Regions from separate parts of the Pseudoalteromonas sp. CuT4-3 genome, predicted to be linked through region 1. Evidence: predicted binding sites of a transcription regulator. Region 1 holds the regulator's gene; each other region holds the start of a gene.

Region 1 (7,333 bases):
CCAGTATTTTTTCGCGAATTGACTCTGCTAATTGGTGCACACTTAAATCGGTGGTATCAAGCATAAAGTCAGCGCGCGTTACGAGTACATCAAGCAGTTCTTTTTCTTTTTTTATTGCTAAATCAAGCGGCAGCGAATCGATGGATAAAGGGTGTAACCTGCGTGTTTCTGAAAAACGTTTGATCAGTGTTTGATCATCACTATCTAAATAAAACAGTGTGGGTTTAGCAAAGTCAGGAAGGTACTCGAGAATATCGTTAAATTCGTCTTGTTCTTTGGGGATATTACGAACATCTATACTAACGGCTATTTTGTCATAGTTATCTGAAACACTTCGCACTAAAGAGGGCAGTAAGTTGACCGGAATATTATCTACGCAATAATAGCCTAAATCTTCAACCACGCGTAAAGCAACCGACTTACCTGAACCAGAACGGCCGCTTATGATAATTAACTCCATTTATAGCCCTTAGTATTTACTACGATTGATCAACAATTACTTGATACAGCTCTGCATCGGTTTTAGCACTACGCAGCTGTTTACAAAATTCTTTGTTGCTCAGTTTATCAGCTATGGTTGCCAGAGTCTTTAGGTGCTGTTGGTTATCGCCATCTGGTACGATGAGTGCAACAAAAATATCAACAGGGCAGTTATCAATAGCGTCAAAGTTAACAGGCGTGTCGCTAACAAGTACTAAAGCCAGCGGCTCTTCTACGCCACCCATTCTGCCATGAGGGATGGCGATACCCCGGCCAATACCAGTACTGCCTAGCTTTTCTCTACTTGCCAGCGCATTAAGAATATCTTGTTGTGGTAAGTAGGGGAGCTTTTCATGAGCAAGCTCACTGATAAACTCTAAAATTCTTTTTTTACTACTAAAAAGGACCGCAGCTTTGCTGCAGTCCTGGCATACTAATGTACTTAATTTCATAATATTAGTGTCTAGCAAGCTTCTCTTTATGTTTTATGACTTGACGATCGAGCTTGTCAATCAACGAGTCTATAGCGGCATACATATCTTGGTGCTCTGTTGAGGCAAATAAATCTGCGCCACTTACATGAATAGTCGCTTCTGCTTTTTGGTTGAGTTTTTCTACATCGAGAATGACATGCACATTGCTAATATGATCTGAGTGCCTTTCTAGCTTTGCAAATTTATTATTTACATAGTCTCTAAGTGAATCAGTTACTTCTACGTGACGACCAGTTAGGTTTAGTTGCATAAGCATTTCCTCTTTGTTTTTTACGTCTTATATCAAACTCTTTCTCTGATTTGACGGTGGAATAGCTAGCGATTCACGGTATTTTGCTATTGTGCGTCTAGCTACTTTAATTCCTTGCTCTGCCAATATATCCGCAATTTTACTATCACTCAATGGTTTAGCTGAGTTTTCCGCGGCAATTAGCTTTTTAATTAGGGCACGTATTGCGGTTGATGAACACTCGCCGCCGTTTTCAGTGCTTACGTGGCTTGAGAAAAAATACTTAAGCTCAAAAATACCACGTGGCGTATGCATATATTTTTGCGTAGTAACACGCGAAATTGTCGATTCATGCATTTCTACCATTTCAGCAACATCGTTTAAAACCATTGGCTTCATGGCTTCTGGGCCATGTTCAAAAAATGCCTGTTGCTGTTTTACAATACAGTTTGTTACTTTGAGCAGCGTGTCGTTTCTGCTTTCAAGGCTTTTTATAAACCATTTAGCTTCTTGTAAGTGAGAACGAATAAATTGGCTATCACCACTTGATTTAACGGTACGTGACATAGCCGCGTACTGACTATTTACGCGTATTTTTGGCATGCTATCTGGGTTTAGCTCTACCACCCAGCGGCCTTTTATTTTTTTAACCGACACATCTGGTATTACATACTCCGACTCTTCCCTTACTATTGTATCTGCAGGTTTTGGGTTGAGGGTATGTATTAGGGTCATGACCTCTTTAAGCTCGTCTTCTTTAAGCTTAGTCTTTTTCATTAATGTACGATAGTCGCGTGCCGCTAATAGATCAATGTGATCGGTTAAGATCATTTTAGTTTGTTCTATAAAAGGGGTGTCTTTATCAAACTGGTTTAGCTGAATGCACAAGCACTCTTGTAAACTGCGCGCGGCTATACCTACAGGGTCAAATAACTGAATACGCTTTAAAACGGCTTCTATTTCATCAAGTTCAACTTCAACTTCGTCATCGTTTTCTTGGTTAAAGCTCTCTAAAATCTCTTCACAACTTAGCGTTAAAATACCCGAGTCATCTACAGCTTCTACAATGGCAATAGCAATGGCTTCATCAGTTGGGCTAAAAGGAGTAAGCTGAAGCTGCCACATTAAATACTCATGTAGCGTTTCAGTAGAGGCACCTTGATAAATAGACTCATCTTCCGGCATTGGGCCTGAGGATGCCGCAGGGGCTGCGCTCATGTACTCATCCCAAGTTACATCCATTGCCATATCATCGCTAACGGTGTCTTTATTTAAAGCTTCGCCACTGTCTTGCTCGTACTCGCTGGTTGTATCGTCAGCCGATGCGCTTACGGTTACATCATCCGTATCTGCTTTTTGTTCATTTTTTCCAGCCGACTCTTCCGTGTAATCTTGCTCTTCTACTTCTAATAGCGGGTTGCTATCAAGTGCTTCTTGTATTTCTTGCTGGAGATCCAATGTACTGAGCTGCAGCAAGCGAATCGCTTGTTGCAATTGTGGAGTCATTGTAAGTTGCTGGCCCATGCGCAGCTGTAATGATTGCCTCATGTATCTCTAACAATCCTTTTATGTTGTTATAATTAATATTAGCAGATGCTTGTAGGTATGGCTTAAATGTTACAGCCTAAATTGCTCGCCTAAATAAACATCGCGTACAGTTTTGTCATTTAATACGTGTTCTGGGGTGCCAGATGCAATTAGCTCCCCATGAGAAACAATGTAGGCTTTTTCACAAACATCAAGGGTTTCTCTTACATTGTGATCGGTAATTAATACGCCAATGCCACGGTTTTTAAGATGTTCTATTATTTTCTTTATATCTAACACTGAAATCGGATCAACACCAGCAAAAGGCTCATCCAATAAAATAAATTTAGGGTTTGCTGCCAGTGCTCTGGCAATTTCTACACGGCGGCGTTCACCACCAGAAAGCGCCATACCTTGGCTATCGCGAATATGCTGAATACTAAATTCATCAAGTAAGTTGTTAAGCGTTTCTTCTCGCGCGGCTTTATTGAGCTCTTTACGCGTTTCTAAAATAGCCATTAAGTTTTGATAAACTGTCAGCTTTCTAAATATTGATGACTCTTGCGGCAAATAGCCAATGCCTAAGCGGGCGCGGCTGTGCATAGGTAATAACGTAATGTCGTTATCATCAATAGAAATTTTACCTTTGTCGCTAGGTACTAACCCTACAATCATGTAAAAGGTGGTGGTTTTACCTGCGCCATTAGGGCCCAATAAGCCAACAATGCTGCCGGCTTCTACCTCAAGGCCTACATTTTTTACAACTTGGCGGCCTTTATAGCTTTTTGCTAATAGTTCTGCTTTTAAGGTGCTCATGGTTGACCTTCGTTACCTGTTTTTTCTTTAATTTTTGCTTCAACAGGCACTAAAATTGTGTGGACACGATCCGTAGAGTTTTCGTCTTTTTCTGCGCTAATAAGCTGCTGCTGCATATCGTAGGTAATACTTTTAGCATTAATTTTTTGACCGGCTTGTGCGACTTCAGCATCGCCAACAAGCGTTAAAAAGCGCTTTGCTACGTCGTAACGTACTTCGTTTGCACTGGCGCTCATTACGGTACCATCGTCTTGTTTTTCTTCGAAGTAGGCTGGGCTGCCAGTGGCAATAAGGAGTTGTTTGTTATCCCCTAAGTCTTCACGTTTATGTACTTCAAGTCGGTCGGCTGTAATTTTGCGATTACCATGCACAATTTCGACGTTCTTTTCAAAAATACCTACGTTTTCTTTAAGTTGGCCTTCTTGACGGTCTGCACTAATAGAAATTTGATTTGCTGGCGGTTGAGCAGCAGGCTCAGCAGCAGAGGCGCTAAATGCAAGCATTAGCGATGGGATAATAAGTATTTTAGTGAGTTTATTGGTCATAATATATTGTTCGCGTATGGTTAATTAGTTTTATTACTTCGGTTTTTAAATCGGCTTCAAGGCCTTTACCGACAATTTTTAAATTAGGCCCAGTAACAACCACTGGCTGCTCAGAGCGCATTGTTAGCGCTTTAATGTCGACTTCGATGTTATCGGCATTGATGTTATCTATCATGGCGTTATCAACTAAATTTTTAGCAACCACATTGCCTTCTAAAATAAGTTGTTTATCTTCGTAAAGCGTTGCTTCGTCTGCATTTATTCGCCATGTTTGCTTTTCGTTATACAAGGTGAAAATAGGTTTTTCAAAAAATGTAAAACCAAGCTGTTGGTACAGCTCCATTTTAGCCGCAGTGACTTTATGGCTTATTTTGCCTTGCTCGTCATAGGCTGTTTGCTTAAGCTCTATAGCGGTGTAATCGGGCTTTGCAATTACTTCAGGTTCTTGCTCTGGCGCTACATTGGTTTGGGTAAAATAAGGGTACCAAAGCCAAACCATACAGCCGATGAATAACGCACTGAGTATAACGCGTGCTGCATTCATGAACTGGTGCCTTGTGTTGTAAGCGCTATGCCGTTCTCTAGCATAAGTAAATCTGTGAGCTCTCTAACGGCGCCAAAGCCACCAGGCATTTGCGTAGTGTAATGCGATAAGCGCTTAATAAGCGGGTGCGCATCGTTTACTGCAACGGCAAAGCCAACGCGCTCCATTACTGGCATGTCAGGACCATCGTCGCCAATATAGGCTATTTGTTCATCAGTTAACTTTAAAGTGTTTTTGAGTTCTTGATAAGCAATAAGTTTGTCTTCTTGGCCTTGATAAATGTGCTGCACGGTTAAGCTGCTCATGCGAGTTTGCACTATTTCTGAGTGACGCCCCGTAATAACCGCAACTTCAAAACCGCTATTGATCAGTGCTTTAATGCCAAAACCATCTTTTGTATTAAATGCTTTTAATTCTTCGCCTTGGTTACCGAGGTAAATTCGGCCATCAGAAAATACACCATCAATGTCGCATATGAGTAGTTTTACTTTTTTGGCGCGTGCTTTGGCATCATCGCTTAGCGGTTGATAGAGATCTTCAAATTGCATTTATAATACTCCTGCTTTTAAGAGGTCTTGCATATTTAAGGCGCCTATTGGCTGGTTTTTATCATTGACCACAATTAAACCATTAATACGTTTATTTTCCATTATGTTTAGGGCCTCAGCTGCAAGTATATCGGCCGTGGCAGTTGTGCATGATTTGGTCATAACTTGGCTAATAGCGGTGCTATGTATATCAACTCTTTGCTCTAAAATACGGCGTAAGTCACCGTCGGTAAAAAGGCCGGCAAGCTGTTGATTGTTATCTACAATAGCGGTCATGCCCAGCCCTTTGGCTGACATTTCTATTAACGCGTCTTTAATTGTTTGCGTTACACCTATAATAGGGGTGTTTGTGCCGCTGTGCATTACATCTTTTAAAGTGAGCAACAATCGCTTACCTAAACTGCCGCCAGGGTGAGAGAGTGCAAAGTCATCGGCGGTAAAGCCGCGTGCTTCTAAAAGCGCAACCGCCATTGCATCACCCATTGCTAAAGTAGCAGTGGTGCTTGCTGTAGGCGCTAAACCTAATAAACAGGCTTCTTGTTCTACTTTTATGCATACGTGCACATCGGCAAGGGTTGCCATAGTAGAGAGCGGGTTGCCCGTCATCGATATTATTTTTGCGCCAAGGCGTTTAAGCACCGGAATAATATTAAGTACTTCGCTGGTTTCGCCCGAGTTTGATATAAGCATAACCACGTCATTTTTGGTTATCATGCCTAAATCACCATGGCTTGCTTCGCCTGGGTGAACAAAAAAAGCAGGGCTGCCTGTACTTGCAAGGGTAGCAGCAATTTTATTACCAATATGGCCTGATTTACCCATGCCAATAACAATAATGCGGCCTTGGCAATCAAACATGAGCTGACACGCACTATGAAAGTTTTCGTCAACGTATTGTGTAATATCAGCAAGCGCTTGGCGTTCAATGTTTAATACGCGTAAACCTTGCTCTATAAAATTTAGTTGTGCCATTGTTACCCTACTTGACTAAAAATATAACCTTGGTACGCCAAAAATGCGATGAGTAATAGGCCACCTTCTACTCTATTGATACGCTGAGAACCTCTAAAGTTCAATGACATAATAATAAGCGCAAGCGTAGCACCTAACATAATAAGTATGTCGCGGTTTGCAAGTGACGGGTCAACCACTGATGGGTTAATAATACCTGCAAGTGGTAATACCGCTAAAATATTAAATATATTTGAGCCCACAATATTACCTAGGGCTAAATCATCTTCGTTTTTAAGTACACCCGCTACAGAAGCTGCAAGTTCAGGCAAGCTTGTGCCAATGGCGATAATGGTTAAGCCAATAACTAAGTCGCTTAAACCAAAGTATTTAGCAATATCGACTGCTGAACCAACTAAAAAGTGTGAGCTAACAGGCAATAAAACCATGCCGACAATTAGCCATAAAACGGCTTTTTTAGTTGGTACATCGTTAGGAACCTCATCGCAGGCTTCTGAAACAAAAGGGTCATCTTGATTTTTGGCGCGCAAAGAAACCACAATCAAGCCGCCAATAAACACAGCAAATGCAACTAGCAATGCCACCCCTTCGGTGAGTGAGAAGTAGTTGTCTGAAAATACATACCACGTAGCCAAGGATACCAGCATAACAAGCGGCATTTCGCGTTTTAAAGTGCTTGATGACACACTCAAAGGGCGTAGCAGCGCAGTAATACCTAACACAAGTAAGATGTTTGTTATATTTGAACCTACCGCGTTACCGACCGCTGTGTCGGTTTTATTTGCCAAAGCAGCCGAGGCCGATACCATCATTTCAGGGGCCGAAGAACCCATAGCAACAACCGTTAAGCCAACAATTAAAGTAGGGACTCCAAAGTTTTTAGCAAGCGCTGCCGCACCGTATACAAATCGGTCGGCGCTCCACACAAGTGCAGCAAAACCAAGAATTAAAATAACAAACGAGGTAACCATTATGTTAAGCCAGATGTTCAAAATACAGATGGCGCGAATAGTAACAAAAGCCAACATGAAAGTATAAGCAAAAGAGCAGGGTCTACTATTGCAGTGCGTGAATTTTATGCGCTTAAGCAAAGGTTAAGGCAGTTTACTTCAGCCTTAGAGCGCTTTTTGTAGGCGTATTACAAAATCTTACGAATTGTTTTTTCCATCTTGGCTAAA
Region 2 (7,333 bases), 690 kb from region 1:
CAGGGTTTGAGTTGTGGTTGGTTTGTGCTGCTTTACTTGCAATGAGTGCAGGCTACTTTACTGTAAGGCTTACACAAAAAAAGGACAGCCCGTTATGATGCTCACTATATTATTAATGGCGTGTATTACCTTTTTTACTCGTTACTTATTTTTACATCAACGCCTTGGTTTTAAAGTGGGCCCTAAAATGCAGCAGTTTTTAAGCTTTAGCGCACCCGCTGTACTAACCGCTATTTGGGTACCTATTATTTTTATAAATGAAGACGGGCTCAACCTAAACTGGCACAACCCTTATTTAAGCGCAGCTATCGTTGCCATTATTGTTGCCTATAAAACACATAATATTTATTACACAACGCTTGCCAGTATGGGGTTATTTTTAATTTTAAATTAAATAACAGCCAACCCATTAGCGCATAGTTAAGGGCGGTATTAACAAGCCTAAATTTTATACTTTTAGTAACGCGCTACAGCGGGTAGAATGTAGCTAACAACAATAAAAAAGCATCCATCATGCATGAATTTCATCAATTAACGGCTACTGCGTTAGACGGTAAAACAATTAACTTTAGCGACTTTGAAGGCAAGGTTGTGCTTATTGTTAATACCGCAAGTGAGTGTGGTTTTACTAAGCAGTACGAGTCGCTACAAACTCTTCATAGTAAGTACGCTAAAAGCGGATTGGTTATTATTGGTTTTCCATGTAATCAATTTGGTCAGCAAGAGCCAGGCGACGCAACGCAAATACAACAAGGCTGTTTAATTAATTACGGGGTAAGCTTTTTAATGGCCGCTAAGGTTGATGTAAACGGTCGTCACGCCCACCCTGTATTTAGGTATTTAAAATCGGCCTTACCCGGCTTTTTAACACGAAAAATAAAGTGGAACTTCACTAAGTTTTTGATAGCGCCCGATGGCACACCTATCAAGCGCTATGCGCCTTTTACAAAACCAGAAAAGCTAGAAACCACTATTCAACAAGCACTCGCTAAATTAAGTACATAATAAGTAATAAAGAGGCATAAAGCCTCTTTATTGCCAATGTTTAGCCTTTAAACATGCGTAAACGCACATTCAAACCCTAATAAAAAGGCGCATTATTTTAACTAGCACAATTTAGTCTATGTAATCGTTTAAGTCGTCTTCACCTAGGTTTTTACGCAAACGTTTTTGCTCAAGGTAATCTTCCAACTTCTTTTTCACCTTTTGCTTTTTTTTGTCATGCTGATTACGCCCGACCATTTCGTACTCGTCTTCAACAAAATCATCATCTAGCGCATCGTAACTAAATGTCTTACCCACAACCCACTCCATAAAGTGTTTGAGACCAACTCAGGTTTATTCCTGCACTTGGTAAATTAAAAATGTTTAGCGCTAAAATACGAACAAATTAGCACCAAAATAAAGCCACGTGACTATCGTAAATAGCCTTCATGTCAATATTGTGAATAAATAGCGCTAAATTAAGAAAGTGGAAAGTGAGAGTTTTTTATCGTTTCGACAAATAAAATTTATCATTTATTTATTTTTAGTGTTTTTGACTAAAAAGTAGTTTATTTATCAAAATTAAAAATCATTACAAACACACAAATTTTCATAACCTACTGTTTTAAAATAAAAATAAATAATGGCACCAAACTTGTTAATACTTAGCTGTCATCAACAATTATTAGAGAATAAACATGAAAAATTTACTATTAGTAAGCGCTTTAATTTGTACACCCGCTGCAATGGCACATAACGATAGCAATGCGGGTATTTCGTTTAGCAATGAGCAGTGCAATGTAGAGTTTAAAAACGATGTACGCATTAAACCTAGCGAATTAGAAATTTTTACCGCATCTAATCAATTCATGCGCTTTAACAGCAATGGCAACTTAACTATAAATGGCGAACAAGTATCCATTAACAGCGAACAGCGCCAAGCGCTTACCCAGTATTCAGACAACTTACGTACGCAGCTACCTGAGGTCGCTAATATTGCCCTAGACGGAGTGAAAATAGCCGGTGTAGCATTAGAGGAAGTAGCTAACGCATTTAATATTGATGGCCTTGATGACTTATCTGGCCTGATGGACGATATAAGACTTGAAGTAGAAAACACCTTTTATCAACAAGGTACGTTTGTAATGGGCCAACAAAGCTTTAATCAATTTGGTGAAAACTTTGAACACCAATTTGAGGAGCAAATAGAAACCGTGGTTGAGTCTGCCGTTATGCAATCAATGGGCAGTATTTTAGTTGCTTTAGGCTCTGAGCTGCACGGTTCGGGTGGAGATATGGATGCATTTGAGCAACGCATGGAAAATATGGGCGCGCAAATAGAAGAAAAAGTAGAGCTGCATGCCAGTGCGCTTGAAAAGCGTGCCAACTCTTTATGCGACAGCTTTGCCAACATAGCACAGCAAGAAGAGCAATTAGTAGCGCAGTTACCCCAGCTAAAAGGCTACGAGTTATTTACCATTAAACAAAATTAATACACCGCACCGTATTTAACATCCCTTTAGCAGCACTTGTATATTAGGTGCTGCTTTTTTATTCTTTTAGCGTGTGAGCCAACGCTCCTAACGTGGTAATAGCCTGCTCTATTTTTTCGCTCCACTGCACCCCGTAACTTAGCCTAATACAGCTTTTATACTTATTACTTGCTGAAAAAATAAGTCCGGGGGTTATGCTAATACCAGCTTCTAGCGCCAGTAAAAATAACTTTTGGCTGTCTACCCCTTGGCCTAAATCAAGCCAAATAACACACCCACCTTTAGGGTCACTAATACGTGTATTTTTAGGCATCGCGTTTAATAAGCACCACCGCATGCGCTCTTTGTTATTACGTAAGCGCTGCCTAAGTACTTTTAAATTACGGTCATACTCACCACTGGCTATAAACTCAGAAAGCGTCCACTGATTTATAAGTGAGGCAGAGCAACTTAATGCACGCTTATGCCGGCGCGCTTGTCCAGCAAACTTGCCTGCTATTAACCAACCTACTCGATAACTTGGTGCAGCCGTTTTTGAAAACGAGGCGCAGCTGATCACAAGCCCCTTTTTTGAATACGCTAAAGCGGGCGTGCCACGCTTGGCAGTAAAGTGCAGATCACCGTACACATCGTCTTCTATAAGAACAACATTATGTGACTCTATTAAGTCCACCATTTGCATGCGGCTTTCATCGCTCATAAAGCTGCCAACCGGATTATTTATGGCGGTCGAAAACAAGCATGCTTTTATATCATGTTGCTCAAGCGCTTGAGCTAAGTCGTTAAGCCAAATACCATTGTCGGGGCATAGCGGAATTTCAAGCGCCTTTAAACCTAAGCTCTCTATTAGTTCAATAATGCCGTGATAACACGGGGTTTCAATTGCAACCACATCGCCGGGCTTAGTGACACACTTAAGTGCGATAGCCAGCGCCTCTTGCGCGCCATTGGTGATCACCAGTTCATCTATATTTACACCAATACCAAAGCCTAAGTATCTATGCACTAATTGCTTTTTAAGTGCAGCAAAACCATCAATAGGGCCATAATTAATAACACTCGCCCCAGCAATTGTCATAACCCGGCGCATGGTACGGGCTAAAGCTTTATCGGTAGGCGCTGCAGCAACGGGATTGGCAATACCAAAGGCAATGATATTAGGTTGATGAATAGCGCTGTATACCTGCTCTATTAATGCTTGTTTATTTACAGTGACAGGCTCACGGCTTAGTTTTACACGCTTTGGCAAACTGTAAACTGTATTAAGCACCGTTAAAAAGTAGCCCGATTTTTCACGTGCCTCTACTAACCCTTGATCTTCTAACGCTTGATACGCTTGCTTAACTGTCGGAATGCTAATATTTAAGTTACTGGCCATTTTACGAAGCGAAGGAAGCTTTTCCCCAGGTAGTAGCACCTTTTGTGCTTGCATGTCTTTAATTAGCTCAATAACTTGTTGGTATAAAAACTCGGCTTTTTGCTTATTGGCAGCTGGCTGCATATCTCGCCTCAAATCTGTATAGGTTACATTTATACTTTTCTGTATATGGTAAGTATACAGATAGACTCTAAAATAACCACTCAATCGGTTTTTTAGAGGTTTGCCATGAAAAGCGCAGCGCTATATCTCACAACAGTGTTAATTTGGGGCTCTACGTGGCTCGCGATTTCGTTTCAGCTAGGCGATATTGCTGTGGAGCTTTCTTTGTTTTATCGCTTTGCCATAGCAGCTGCATGTATGTGGCTATTTGTGGCCTACAAAAAGCCTAATATGCGATTTTCGTTAGTCGATCATGGCTTTTTTGCTTTATTGGCCATTTCTAACTTTGGCTTAAATTATTTGCTTTTGTATTGGGCACAAAACTACCTCTCATCGGCAATGGCCTCTATTGCATTTTCAATGTTGCTAATAATGAACATAGTCAATACCCGTTTATTTTTTGCAAAGCCCATTGCCAAACGTATTTACTGCGGCGCGCTAATCGGCGTGGTGGGTATTATTTGTCTGTTTTGGCCGCATTTACAGCAATTCGACTTGAGTAATGGGGCGTTGGTCGGGTTACTACTTGCCCTTGGGGGTACCTTTGTGGCTTCATTGGGCAATATGATTAGTGTACGTAATTCTAATCGTCAAATAGGTGTGCTGCAGGGTAACGCATGGGGCATGTTATATAGCGCAGTAGGTTTAGCCGTTTATGTATTAATAAATGGTATAACGGTCAGTTTTAGCGCCCCTACCAGCTATTGGCTGTCGCTATTGTATTTATCGGTTTTTGGCACTGTGATTGCGTTTGGCTGCTATTTTGCCTTGTTAAAAAACATTGGCCCCGAAAAAGCAAGCTACGCCATAGTGCTGTTTCCGCTAGTGGCCGTTGCATTAAGCAGCTTTTTTGAAGGCTTTGAGTGGCATGCAAACACCTTTGCCGGCTTTAGTTTAGTACTACTGGGTAATGCAATTGTACTTACCCCCACAAAAAGAATTAACGCCTTTTTAGCAAGCCGCTGCGTTGCTAAAAATGGCTCCGTCCCCAGTTAGAGGCGTTTTTAACGCACTAACACAAAAGCGCCTACCCTACTGTAGGCGCTTTTTTATTGGTATATGGAAATTAATAGCCTGCTCATGAATAGCAATAACCGCGGGCGTAACACCTACTAGCTCGCCATCGGCCTCAATTAATAAGTTTTTAGTATTAATACGCGCCTGTTTGAGTTGGCTATAAGTAAGCTTTTTTAAAGTATGGTGGCGCTTAAAAATTAATTTAATAAAGCTATATAAATGATCAACAAGACTACCCGCTTGCATTTGGTAGCAATCAAGCAGTCCATCATCAATTTTAGCCCTAGGTGCTATTTTAATGCCGCCACCAAAATACTGAGAGTTCGCAAATACAGTTATTAAATTTTGATAGCTACATTGCTTATTTAAAAATGCTCCATTTAGTGTGCTTGCTTTGTAAGTAAAGAGCGATTTAAAACTCGTCCACTTATAGCGCCAAGCTGACATGCTTTGTAAATGACCCAACTGCTTAATTACATGAGCATCAAAACCAACACCAGCCACATTAATAAAGTAACGAGTATTAATTTTACCTACATCAATTAAGTGTGAGGGGGCATTAAAAATAGCGTTTTGCCACTGTTTAGCTGAGCAATGAAAGCGACGCGCAAAATCGTTGCCCGTACCACAAGGTAATATTGCCAAACTACATGCACTATTAATCACGCCATTAAGTGCCAAATTAAGCGTGCCATCGCCTCCAATAGCCACTGCTATTTGGCTTTTTTGTGCATTCAATTTAACGTTTGCTAAGTCGTACTCAAAATTGCCTGTCGTTTTAACCGTAATATAGAGAATATTTTTCTTCCGGCATGTTTTTTTAAGCCAATCGAGGTGATCTAACACCACATTTTTTACACTCGGTTTAACTATTATTAACAACTGCAAGTAATTTATCTCCTATTAGCCAGTACACCAGCATAAATAAGAATTAAGTTAAAATTAATTTATCTGAATAATTAATCATAAAAGTGCGTAAGAATTTACTAAAAACATTAACAAATAAAAAAAACACTTTTAAAACAAATCAAAACCTAGTTCCCCGGATTAAATAACTATGCAAAATGGGCACTTAGTAGTTTTAATTAAAAATAAAACAATACAAATTCAGATAAAAATAACTAATAGCCAAGCCTTAGTTTATATTGTTGTATTTTTAAACAAAAAAGAGTCAAAATGCTCGCGATTTAAACACATACACCTTGGAGCAAAGACATGAACCCAATAAACACCCTAAACCAAAATGCAGCAGCCCACGTTGGCGTAAAACCAACTAACCGTAAAGCTAAAATGCTTGCTAAATTAAACCGTATGGGCAAAAAGTTAGCATTAAACAGCGCCGCGCAATACAAATAATCAACCTTGTTATGATTATTAAGCAGGGGCAGTAAACAACTAACCACTATTGAAAGCGCTTCTTTAGCTCCCTTAGTTTGCTGCCACCCTTTAATTTTTAGTTTAAATCCTTCTAATTTCCCTCTATTTACAAAAAAAACCGTAATTACGCCTATTTTTTAAGCAAACAGTTTATTTGCTATTTACACGACGGTATCACCTAAGTATTATTCTGCGTCACGGAGAGATGGCAGAGTGGTCGAATGCACCGGTCTTGAAAACCGGCATAGGTTTGTAGCCTATCTAGGGTTCAAATCCCTATCTCTCCACCACTATTTAATTAATGGTATGAATAAACTACCGTTAATACAATCTGTTATGCGTTGGAGAGGTGTCCGAGTGGCCGAAGGAGCTCCCCTGCTAAGGGAGTATAGAGTTTGTAGCTCTATCGAGGGTTCGAATCCCTCCTTCTCCACCATTTCTTATTAAAAACCGCTTAGTTGCGGTTTTTTTGTGCCTGAAATTTAACAACCCATGTAGCCAAGGAGGGTGAGAATCCTCGCTAGGGTTCGATAAAATGTCTGGAACACTTTAAGCCGCCGTAGGCGTTGCAAAGCAATTAATTACATGGATGTAATTAAGCTAATCCCTCCTTCTCCACCATTTCTTTTTAAAAACCGCTTAGTTGCGTTTTTTTTGTGCCTAAAATTTAACAACCCATGTATCCAAGGAGGGTGAGAGCCCTCGATAAGGTTCGATAAAATGTCTGGAACACTTTAAGCCGCCGCAGGCGTTGCGAAGCAATTAATTACATGGATGTAATTAAGCTAATCCCTCCTTCTCCACCATTTCTTATTAAAATAGGTGAATCAAAACACATTGAATACACTGGGTAGTTACGGCATTATTAATAACAACTCCACTAACGTAAGTTTAATTATGTTTCGTTTAATTGCACCTTTAA
Region 3 (7,333 bases), 1.5 Mb from region 1:
CGCTGCTAAACGCGCCAGCTCTTGCTCAAACAAAGGCGCAAAAACACTCAGCAATACGTCAGCAGTGCCTGACTTAAAAGGCGCCTGGCTAATTGATGCAACGCTAAAATGACATTGTGGGTATCGCTTTGCTGCATATTTTACGGCTGATTTAGAAATATCGACGCCGTATACCTGCGCCTCAATTTTATCGGCAATGGCATGAGTATAAAATCCTTCGCCGCAGCCTAAATCTATTAGCACGTTTGGTTTGCGCTCACTAATTATATTACTTAATGCGCGCTGTAAAAATGCGTAAAAGCCTTGCTCTAAAAAAGCACGCCTTGCTTGTACCATTTCGAGCGAATCACCCGGTTGCTTTGAGTTTTTGTGTTGCACCGGTAGTAAATTTACATAGCCTTCTTTGGCAAAGTCGAAGGTGTGATTATTGTCACATCGAAGTGATGAATTATGTTTTAAAAGTGCGTGGTTACATAAAGGGCATTGGTATTGCAGACTCATGAGTCTAGGTAGTCCTTATCATAAAAAGTTTTGACCCAGTGTGGCCGGTAAGTGATCAAAAGCGTAATGGCCATACCGTTAAGCATAGCCTCAGGAAACCAAATGATAGCACTTAGGTATACGTAATTATCTGCCAATTCTTGCCAATTATATTGCCCTATAAGCAAATAAAACAAAGCCCCTAAGCTTATTTTTAGACATGCAATAAAGCCTGCCAATATAAAAGAGCATACAAAAATATAAACAAAAAAGTGACGCGGTAAATACTGATAACTCATTATAAAGCCAAGGTAGCTTAATAAAGTAGGAATAAATGCACCAAACAGTATTTGCATGGGCAAAAGGTTAAGATCAATGTTTGCAAAAGCCGCCAATAGGGCACTGGCCAGCAGGCTACTTAAAATAGCAAGGCGCCACCCTAAAATTAGCGTTGCGGCAGTTACACCTAAAATGTGTAAATCAAGACCGCTTAAAATACCCGCTTTAATTTGCCATAACATGGCAAATACTAACGCACACGCAAGTACCCCTATTTGCCGTGCAGGCATTTTATAAAGTGCTTTATAGGTGTTTTTTTCTACGCTTATAAAGGTAATAATTAAAACAAGGGCCCAAAGTAGCCCTTGCATTTTAAACGTTAACATAGCAATTATTTAAAGGTTGACCAAATAGGGGCATGGTCAGAGGGCTTTTCTATGCCCCGTAATTCGTAATCTATGCCGGTATCAATACAGCGCTCGGCAAGGGCATGGGTAGCAAGTACAACATCAATACGTAGGCCACGATTATCCACAAACCCTTTAGAGCGATAATCAAACCACGAATATTTGTCGCTTGTTTCAGGGTTTTGCTCTCTGAAGGTATCTTTAAAGCCCCAATTTAATAATTTAGCAAGCCATTCGCGCTCCTCTGGTTGAAACGAGCACTTACCTGTTTTAAGCCAGCGTTTAGCGTTTACTTCACCAATACCAATATCTAAGTCGGTGGGCGAAATATTGATATCGCCCATAACGATAACGTCTTCATCGGGCGTGTGGTTTGTTTCTAAATGGGTCATTAAATCTTTGTAAAACTGGCGCTTATAAGGGAATTTTATTTCGTGATTTATATTATCGCCTTGTGGGAAATAACCATTCATTACCGTTAGGTCGCGGCCATTTTCTTGCTCAACTGTCACACTTATCATGCGTTTTTGTGCTTCTTCAGTGTCGCTGGCAAAACCTTTTAAGACCGATTTAGGCTCATTTTTGCATAACATTGCCACACCGTAGTGCGCTTTCTGACCATGAAAATAAACGTGGTAACCCATTTTTTGTACGTCCTCGAGAGGGAACGCCTCATCATGAACTTTAATTTCTTGCAAACCAATAATGTCTGGCTGGTGTTTATCTATAATTGCTTGTAACTGGTGTAAGCGAGCTCGCAGACCATTGATATTGAAAGAAATAACCTTCATAAAATTTACCTTTAATTAGACTCTGTTTTTATAACTAAATTGTATCAGTAAATAAGCCTACATAACATGATCGAAATGAGAAAATAGCTGCACAAATGTTGATCAATTGGTGCGTAAAGTTTAAACATTGTAAATGCTTTATTAATTATTTAAATAAATAAAAAATTCAATTGATATCGTAATTATTGAATATATAATGCGCAAAAATTACTTGTTTAGTCGTTCAAATAGGATCTCTCTCATGAAAACACAATTACTTTTAGCTACTGCTTTATTAGCCTCTGCGTCTGTATCAGCAAAAAGCAACACTTACTTTAGCCAAGATAATAAACTTGAATCTAAATTATGTGTATTAAGTGCAAATGAAGGCTTTAGCGCAGCGCGTAAAGAAGCAGCACAACACGGTGTATACTTATCGCGTTTTTCTAAAAGTGTTTTATGTAATGGTCAAGATATTCGCGACATTGCTAAAAAAGTAACGTCTAACCAAGCTGCTGAATCAAAAGTTGAAGTGTTTGCAAAAGATGCACACCAAGAAACACAGTTATGTATCACAGCGTTAAAGCAAGGCCTTGCGCCTGTTCGCCAAAAAATTGGTAACTTAAACTCGTTAAAGTGTAACGGACAAAACGTAACTGAATTTGTAAAGCGTTACCAAAACGCAGCAATCTAATTGCGCGGTAATATGTAGATTAAAATAATGCCCAGTTTGTACTGGGTATTTTTTTGCAAAAATTACAAGGTATGCAGCAATCATTGCAAAGCTAAGTAATTGATTAATGTATATAAAATAATCTAAATTCACGTAACTTATTGATTGTTGGTGGCTTGTGCACTTTGGCATTGGACTTGTATTAATTAAAGTGACATTTACTAACTACAAGGATACGTCTTATGAAAAAGTTAACACTCGCAACAACTATTTTAGCTTCGTTAAGTTTAGCCGCATGTGCCTCAAATCAAGGCCTTGAAAAAATCGATAGCGATTTTGCAAGTTTAGATAACGACAGTGATGGTTATATTTCAAAAGTAGAAGCAGATGACGATAGCATCTGGGGCCACTTTTCAAATATTGATACCAATATGGATAACGAGATCAGTCGTAAAGAATTTAACACTTACATGCAGTTAAATACCGGTAAGGTAGCGACTGACAGCGAAGTAAGTGAGTCGGCGTTTAAAGCTAAAATAGCTAAATTTGATAAAATCGAAAATGATTTTAGAAGTTTAGATAACGACAAAAATGGTTACATCTCAGTAGAAGAAGCTGACGATGATGATATTTCAAACCATTTTGGTTACATGGATGGCAACAATGATAAGCGCATCAGTAAAGGTGAGTTTAAAGGCTACATTAGCAAATACGGTAAAGCCGTTGCTGAAGATGATGCACTAAAGCATTATAAAAACAGCTAATATTAGCTAAATACGCTACACATAAGAGCCAGCATTAATTGCTGGCTTTTTTGTGCATTTAATTTGTTTTAAAAGCAGATATATTTTCCCCCTTTTGCGATGTTCTGTCATAATAGATGGCTACGTATTTTAAAGGACAAAGCAAAATATTATGGCGGGTCGTCGAATTAGTGATGAACAATTAATTGAGATCATTGAAGCGGCTATATTTGTCGCAGACAAACCTGTTAGCAAACGCCACTTAAAAGATACTGTACTGGCTGATTTAGCTATTCCTATGTCACGAATTAACACTGCCATAGACGCTATACATATCCACTATCAAACACGTGGCATTAAGCTAGTTGAAGTAGGCAGTGGCTATCGCTTTCAAGCGTGTAGTAGTTTAAGCCCTTGGCTTAGTAATTTATGGCAAGAACGGGCACCGAAGTACTCTCGCGCACTACTAGAAACATTATCGTTAATTGCCTACAGGCAACCAATAACGCGTGGTGAAATAGAGCAAGTACGAGGCGTAACAACCGGATCAGCAATTATTAAAACCCTCCTTGAGCGAGAGTGGGTTAAAGTAGTAGGGCATAAAGAAGTACCTGGTAAACCAGCGCTTTATGCCACAACAAAATTATTTTTAGATTATTTTTCGTTAACCGGTTTAGATGAACTCCCTGCATTGCCAGCGCAACAGGAAAGTAAAATAAACCAGTTATTAAGTGATCCTTCTGTGAGAGAACCATCCGAATGAGTATTCAAGGTGAAAAGTTACAAAAAGTCCTAGCCCGTGCAGGGGTAGGCTCACGACGTGAAATGGAAAAATATATTGATGCAAACCGTGTTAGTGTTAATGGTAAAGTGGCTAAATTAGGTGACCGTGTTGAGGAAACAGACTTAATACGTGTTGATGGCCACAGCGTAAAAATTGAAGAAAAAGCCGACCGTATTTGCCGTGTAATTATGTACAACAAGCCAGAAGGGGAGTTAAGTACACGTAAAGACCCTGAAGGACGTCGTACCGTTTTTGACCGTTTACCACGCATAGACGGTGAGCGTTGGATTGCTGTTGGTCGTCTAGATATTAACACGGCAGGTTTAATGCTATTTACCAACGATGGTGAGTTAGCTAACCGCTTAATGCACCCAAGTTATGAAGTTGAGCGTGAATATTCAGCCCGTGTATTTGGTGAAGTGACCAATGAAACCATTAAAAACCTAACGCGTGGCGTAGAGCTTGAAGATGGTCCTGCTAAATTTTTAACGGTTAAATCTTTGGGTGGTGAAGGCATTAACCGTTGGTACAATGTAACGCTAAACGAAGGACGTAACCGCGAAGTTCGCCGCTTATGGCAATCGCAGGATGTAGAAGTATCGCGCCTTATTCGTATTCGTTACGGAAAATTAGAGCTAGATAAGCGCCTTCCTCAAGGTGGTTGGGCTGAACTTGATTTAGAAATCGTTAACTATTTACGCAAAACCGTTAAATTAGGCCGCGAAACACAAACTAAACTGTCGGTTATGCCTGAAAAACGCAAAGACAAGCGTGCTAAAATTAACCAAATTCGTAAAGCGGTTAAAAAGCATAACCAACGTGTTAAGCAAACTAAGCGTAAGTAATACTAACCCGCAATAATACTTAATCATTTTGCGGGGCTAAACGTGTCGCTATCTAGGTAAAAAAATGCTCATTTAGCACAGCTAAATAGCGAATTTTTGCCAAGCGAATAACACGTTTTTCTAGCCTCAAAGTAGCTCGCTTAATTAAGCGAATAGGTATAATTACAAAAAGTGTCCCGTCCTGAAATAGGTTGACGGTTTTAATGAAAGACTTGGTGCGAAAGCGCCAGGTCTTTTTTATGCACTTGATTTGGTGTTTTCATATCCAAACTTAAGTGCGGTCGCATTTCATTGTATATAAATATCGATTCTTCAACGAGCTGTTTTAACTCTGCCATATTGCGACATTTATACAGTAAAAACTCTTGCTTTAATATCCCGTTAATACGCTCTGCTAATGCGTTTTGATAACAGTCATACCCATCGGTCATCGATGGTCTAATGCCCTCTTTTAATAGCGCATTTTGATATACTTCAGAGCAATATTGTAAACCTCTATCTGAATGATGAATGGCATCACGTTTATATACGCGTTGCTTAATTGTCATTTCTAATGCTCTGACTACATCGGTTGCTTTCATTTCATCACTCAGCTCATAACCCATTATTTTTCGACTGTAAGCATCAGTGACTAACGATAGGTAATGCACGCCTTGCGCTGATTTTACGTATGTAATGTCACTAACGAAGACTTCCTCGGCCGCAGTAGGCATGTATTCCTTTAGTAAATTGGGATGCTTGCGCATCCAATGGTTACTGTTTGTTGTTTTAGTGTAATTTTTCTTTGGTTTTACAAGAAAGTCATGCTCTCTCAAATAATCAAAAAAACAATCACGACCTAGTTTAATGCCACGCTCTTGCAGGTCTGGCTTTATCATCAGATAAAGTTTCTTCCCACCAATACGAGGCATGAATTGCCGCCAGTACATCACTAATTCTTTGACTGGCTCCAATTCTTTATTCCGAGCATCTATTCTGCGCATAGCTTGATAGTAACCTTGTCGCGTTACGCCATATGCACGGCATAACGGAGTAAGCTTTATTTGATGGTTTTCTTTTGCGCGCGTGATAGCTCGGATATGTACTTTTTTCGCAAGCCCGCTCCATATTCTTCATCCATAATATTAATCATTTCATCTTTGATTAAATCCTTTAGGCGTAACTCTTCTATCTCGCGCTCTAAACGTTTAATTTTTTGTGCTGGGGTTTCTTTCGATTTAGGCATGTTGGCTATATAAGTTGGTTTAGACCAATCTAATTTACCATGTTTTCGCAGCCATACCAGAACGGTACTGCGGCCTTGAATGCCGTAATGACTTTGCGCTTGTTTATAGGTGAAGTCGCCTTTTTCTACTTGCTCAACAATAGATAATTTAAAGCCTAATGTATAATCTCGCTGAGTACGCTTAACGTCTTTAGTTTTAGTGGTTTTCATAAAATAAGTCCTAAATGTGTAAACACATTTCAGGACAAGACAAAGATTACCGACAAAAAAGCCGCAATATATGCGGCTTTTTTTATAATTAAAAATGTAGTTTACTTTTTTTGTTGCGCATCGAGAGATTCACCGTTTACATCACTCGAGTCATCACTCATTAAATATAAATACGTTGGCATTAAATCTTCTGGGGTAGCAAGCTTATCGCGATCCTCCCCTGGATACGCTGATGCACGCATAGAGGTACGCGTTGCGCCAGGGTTTATACAATTTACACGGATATTGGTTTTACCTACTTCGCAGGCCCATGTTTGCATCATGCCTTCAACTGCAAATTTAGATATTGCATAAGGCCCCCAAAATTCGCGCCCTTTACGGCCAACGCTTGATGAAGTGAAAACAATAGAGGCATTTTCTGATTTACGCAGCACAGGGAATAGCGCTTTGGTGATCATTGCTTGCGCAGTAACATTCACTTTCATGATGTTTTCAAACGTAGAAGAGCAAAAGTGCTCAAGTGGCCCGAGTGAACCTAAAATACCGGCATTATTCAATAAGCCGTCTAATCGGCCAAATTGACTTTCGATTGTAGCTGCTAAATCGCGGTAGTTTTGTTTTGTCGCGCCTTTTAAGTCCATTGGCACAATAGCAGGCTGAGGGTAACCAGCATTGACAATCTCATCGTAAACGCATTCGAGCTTATTTGTTGTTTTACCAAGTAAAATAACTGTCGCGCCATGCTTTGCGTAGGTAATTGCTGCTACGCGGCCAATACCATCGCCGGCACCTGTAATTAAAATTACTTTATTTTGAAGTGCATTTGGAGTTGCTTGATAAGTTTGCATATAAATACCAATTTATAAAATTTTTTTGATTTTAACATAGCAAATCGTCAAGTAATCGAATTTATTGAA

Evidence for each region. Region 1 encodes sigma-54, which starts transcription at its own class of promoters, with help from an activator protein. Its sites were predicted from a motif close to GTTGGCACGNNNNTNGNNT; they were not measured.
Region 2: VOI46_RS00325 (YggN family protein) is a predicted target of sigma-54. The motif match lies at 1,627-1,645, and genes of this name have one in related genera.
Region 3: VOI46_RS07095 (EF-hand domain-containing protein) is a predicted target of sigma-54. The motif match lies at 2,794-2,812, and genes of this name have one in related genera.

Annotation. Positions count from the first base shown of each region.
Region 1 is NZ_CP142030.1:3,028,798-3,036,130, reverse strand. It holds gene rapZ (RNase adapter RapZ) at 1-460, opposite strand, end outside; gene VOI46_RS14040 (PTS sugar transporter subunit IIA) at 480-932, opposite strand; gene hpf (ribosome hibernation promoting factor) at 937-1,224, opposite strand; gene VOI46_RS14030 (RNA polymerase factor sigma-54) at 1,252-2,751, opposite strand; gene lptB (LPS export ABC transporter ATP-binding protein) at 2,821-3,546, opposite strand; gene lptA (lipopolysaccharide transport periplasmic protein LptA) at 3,543-4,091, opposite strand; gene lptC (LPS export ABC transporter periplasmic protein LptC) at 4,081-4,635, opposite strand; gene kdsC (3-deoxy-manno-octulosonate-8-phosphatase KdsC) at 4,632-5,183, opposite strand; gene VOI46_RS14005 (KpsF/GutQ family sugar-phosphate isomerase) at 5,184-6,155, opposite strand; gene VOI46_RS14000 (calcium/sodium antiporter) at 6,158-7,126, opposite strand.
Region 2 is NZ_CP142030.1:59,358-66,690, reverse strand. It holds gene VOI46_RS00345 (AzlC family ABC transporter permease) at 1-98, shown strand, start outside; gene VOI46_RS00340 (AzlD domain-containing protein) at 95-394, shown strand; gene VOI46_RS00335 (glutathione peroxidase) at 514-1,005, shown strand; gene VOI46_RS00330 (hypothetical protein) at 1,117-1,302, opposite strand; gene VOI46_RS00325 (YggN family protein) at 1,683-2,477, shown strand; gene VOI46_RS00320 (PLP-dependent aminotransferase family protein) at 2,536-3,978, opposite strand; gene VOI46_RS00315 (EamA family transporter) at 4,084-5,013, shown strand; gene VOI46_RS00310 (diacylglycerol kinase family protein) at 5,050-5,922, opposite strand; gene VOI46_RS00305 (hypothetical protein) at 6,250-6,390, shown strand; tRNA gene VOI46_RS00300 (tRNA-Ser) at 6,611-6,701, shown strand; tRNA gene VOI46_RS00295 (tRNA-Ser) at 6,755-6,847, shown strand; gene VOI46_RS00290 (RNA-binding protein) at 7,309-7,333, shown strand, end outside.
Region 3 is NZ_CP142030.1:1,555,398-1,562,730, forward strand. It holds gene VOI46_RS07075 (putative RNA methyltransferase) at 1-501, opposite strand, end outside; gene VOI46_RS07080 (energy-coupling factor ABC transporter permease) at 498-1,145, opposite strand; gene xthA (exodeoxyribonuclease III) at 1,151-1,957, opposite strand; gene VOI46_RS07090 (hypothetical protein) at 2,199-2,630, shown strand; gene VOI46_RS07095 (EF-hand domain-containing protein) at 2,852-3,373, shown strand; gene scpB (SMC-Scp complex subunit ScpB) at 3,525-4,115, shown strand; gene rluB (23S rRNA pseudouridine(2605) synthase RluB) at 4,112-4,981, shown strand; one part of gene VOI46_RS07110 (IS3 family transposase) at 5,182-6,065, opposite strand; one part of gene VOI46_RS07110 (IS3 family transposase) at 6,065-6,416, opposite strand; gene VOI46_RS07115 (YciK family oxidoreductase) at 6,518-7,264, opposite strand.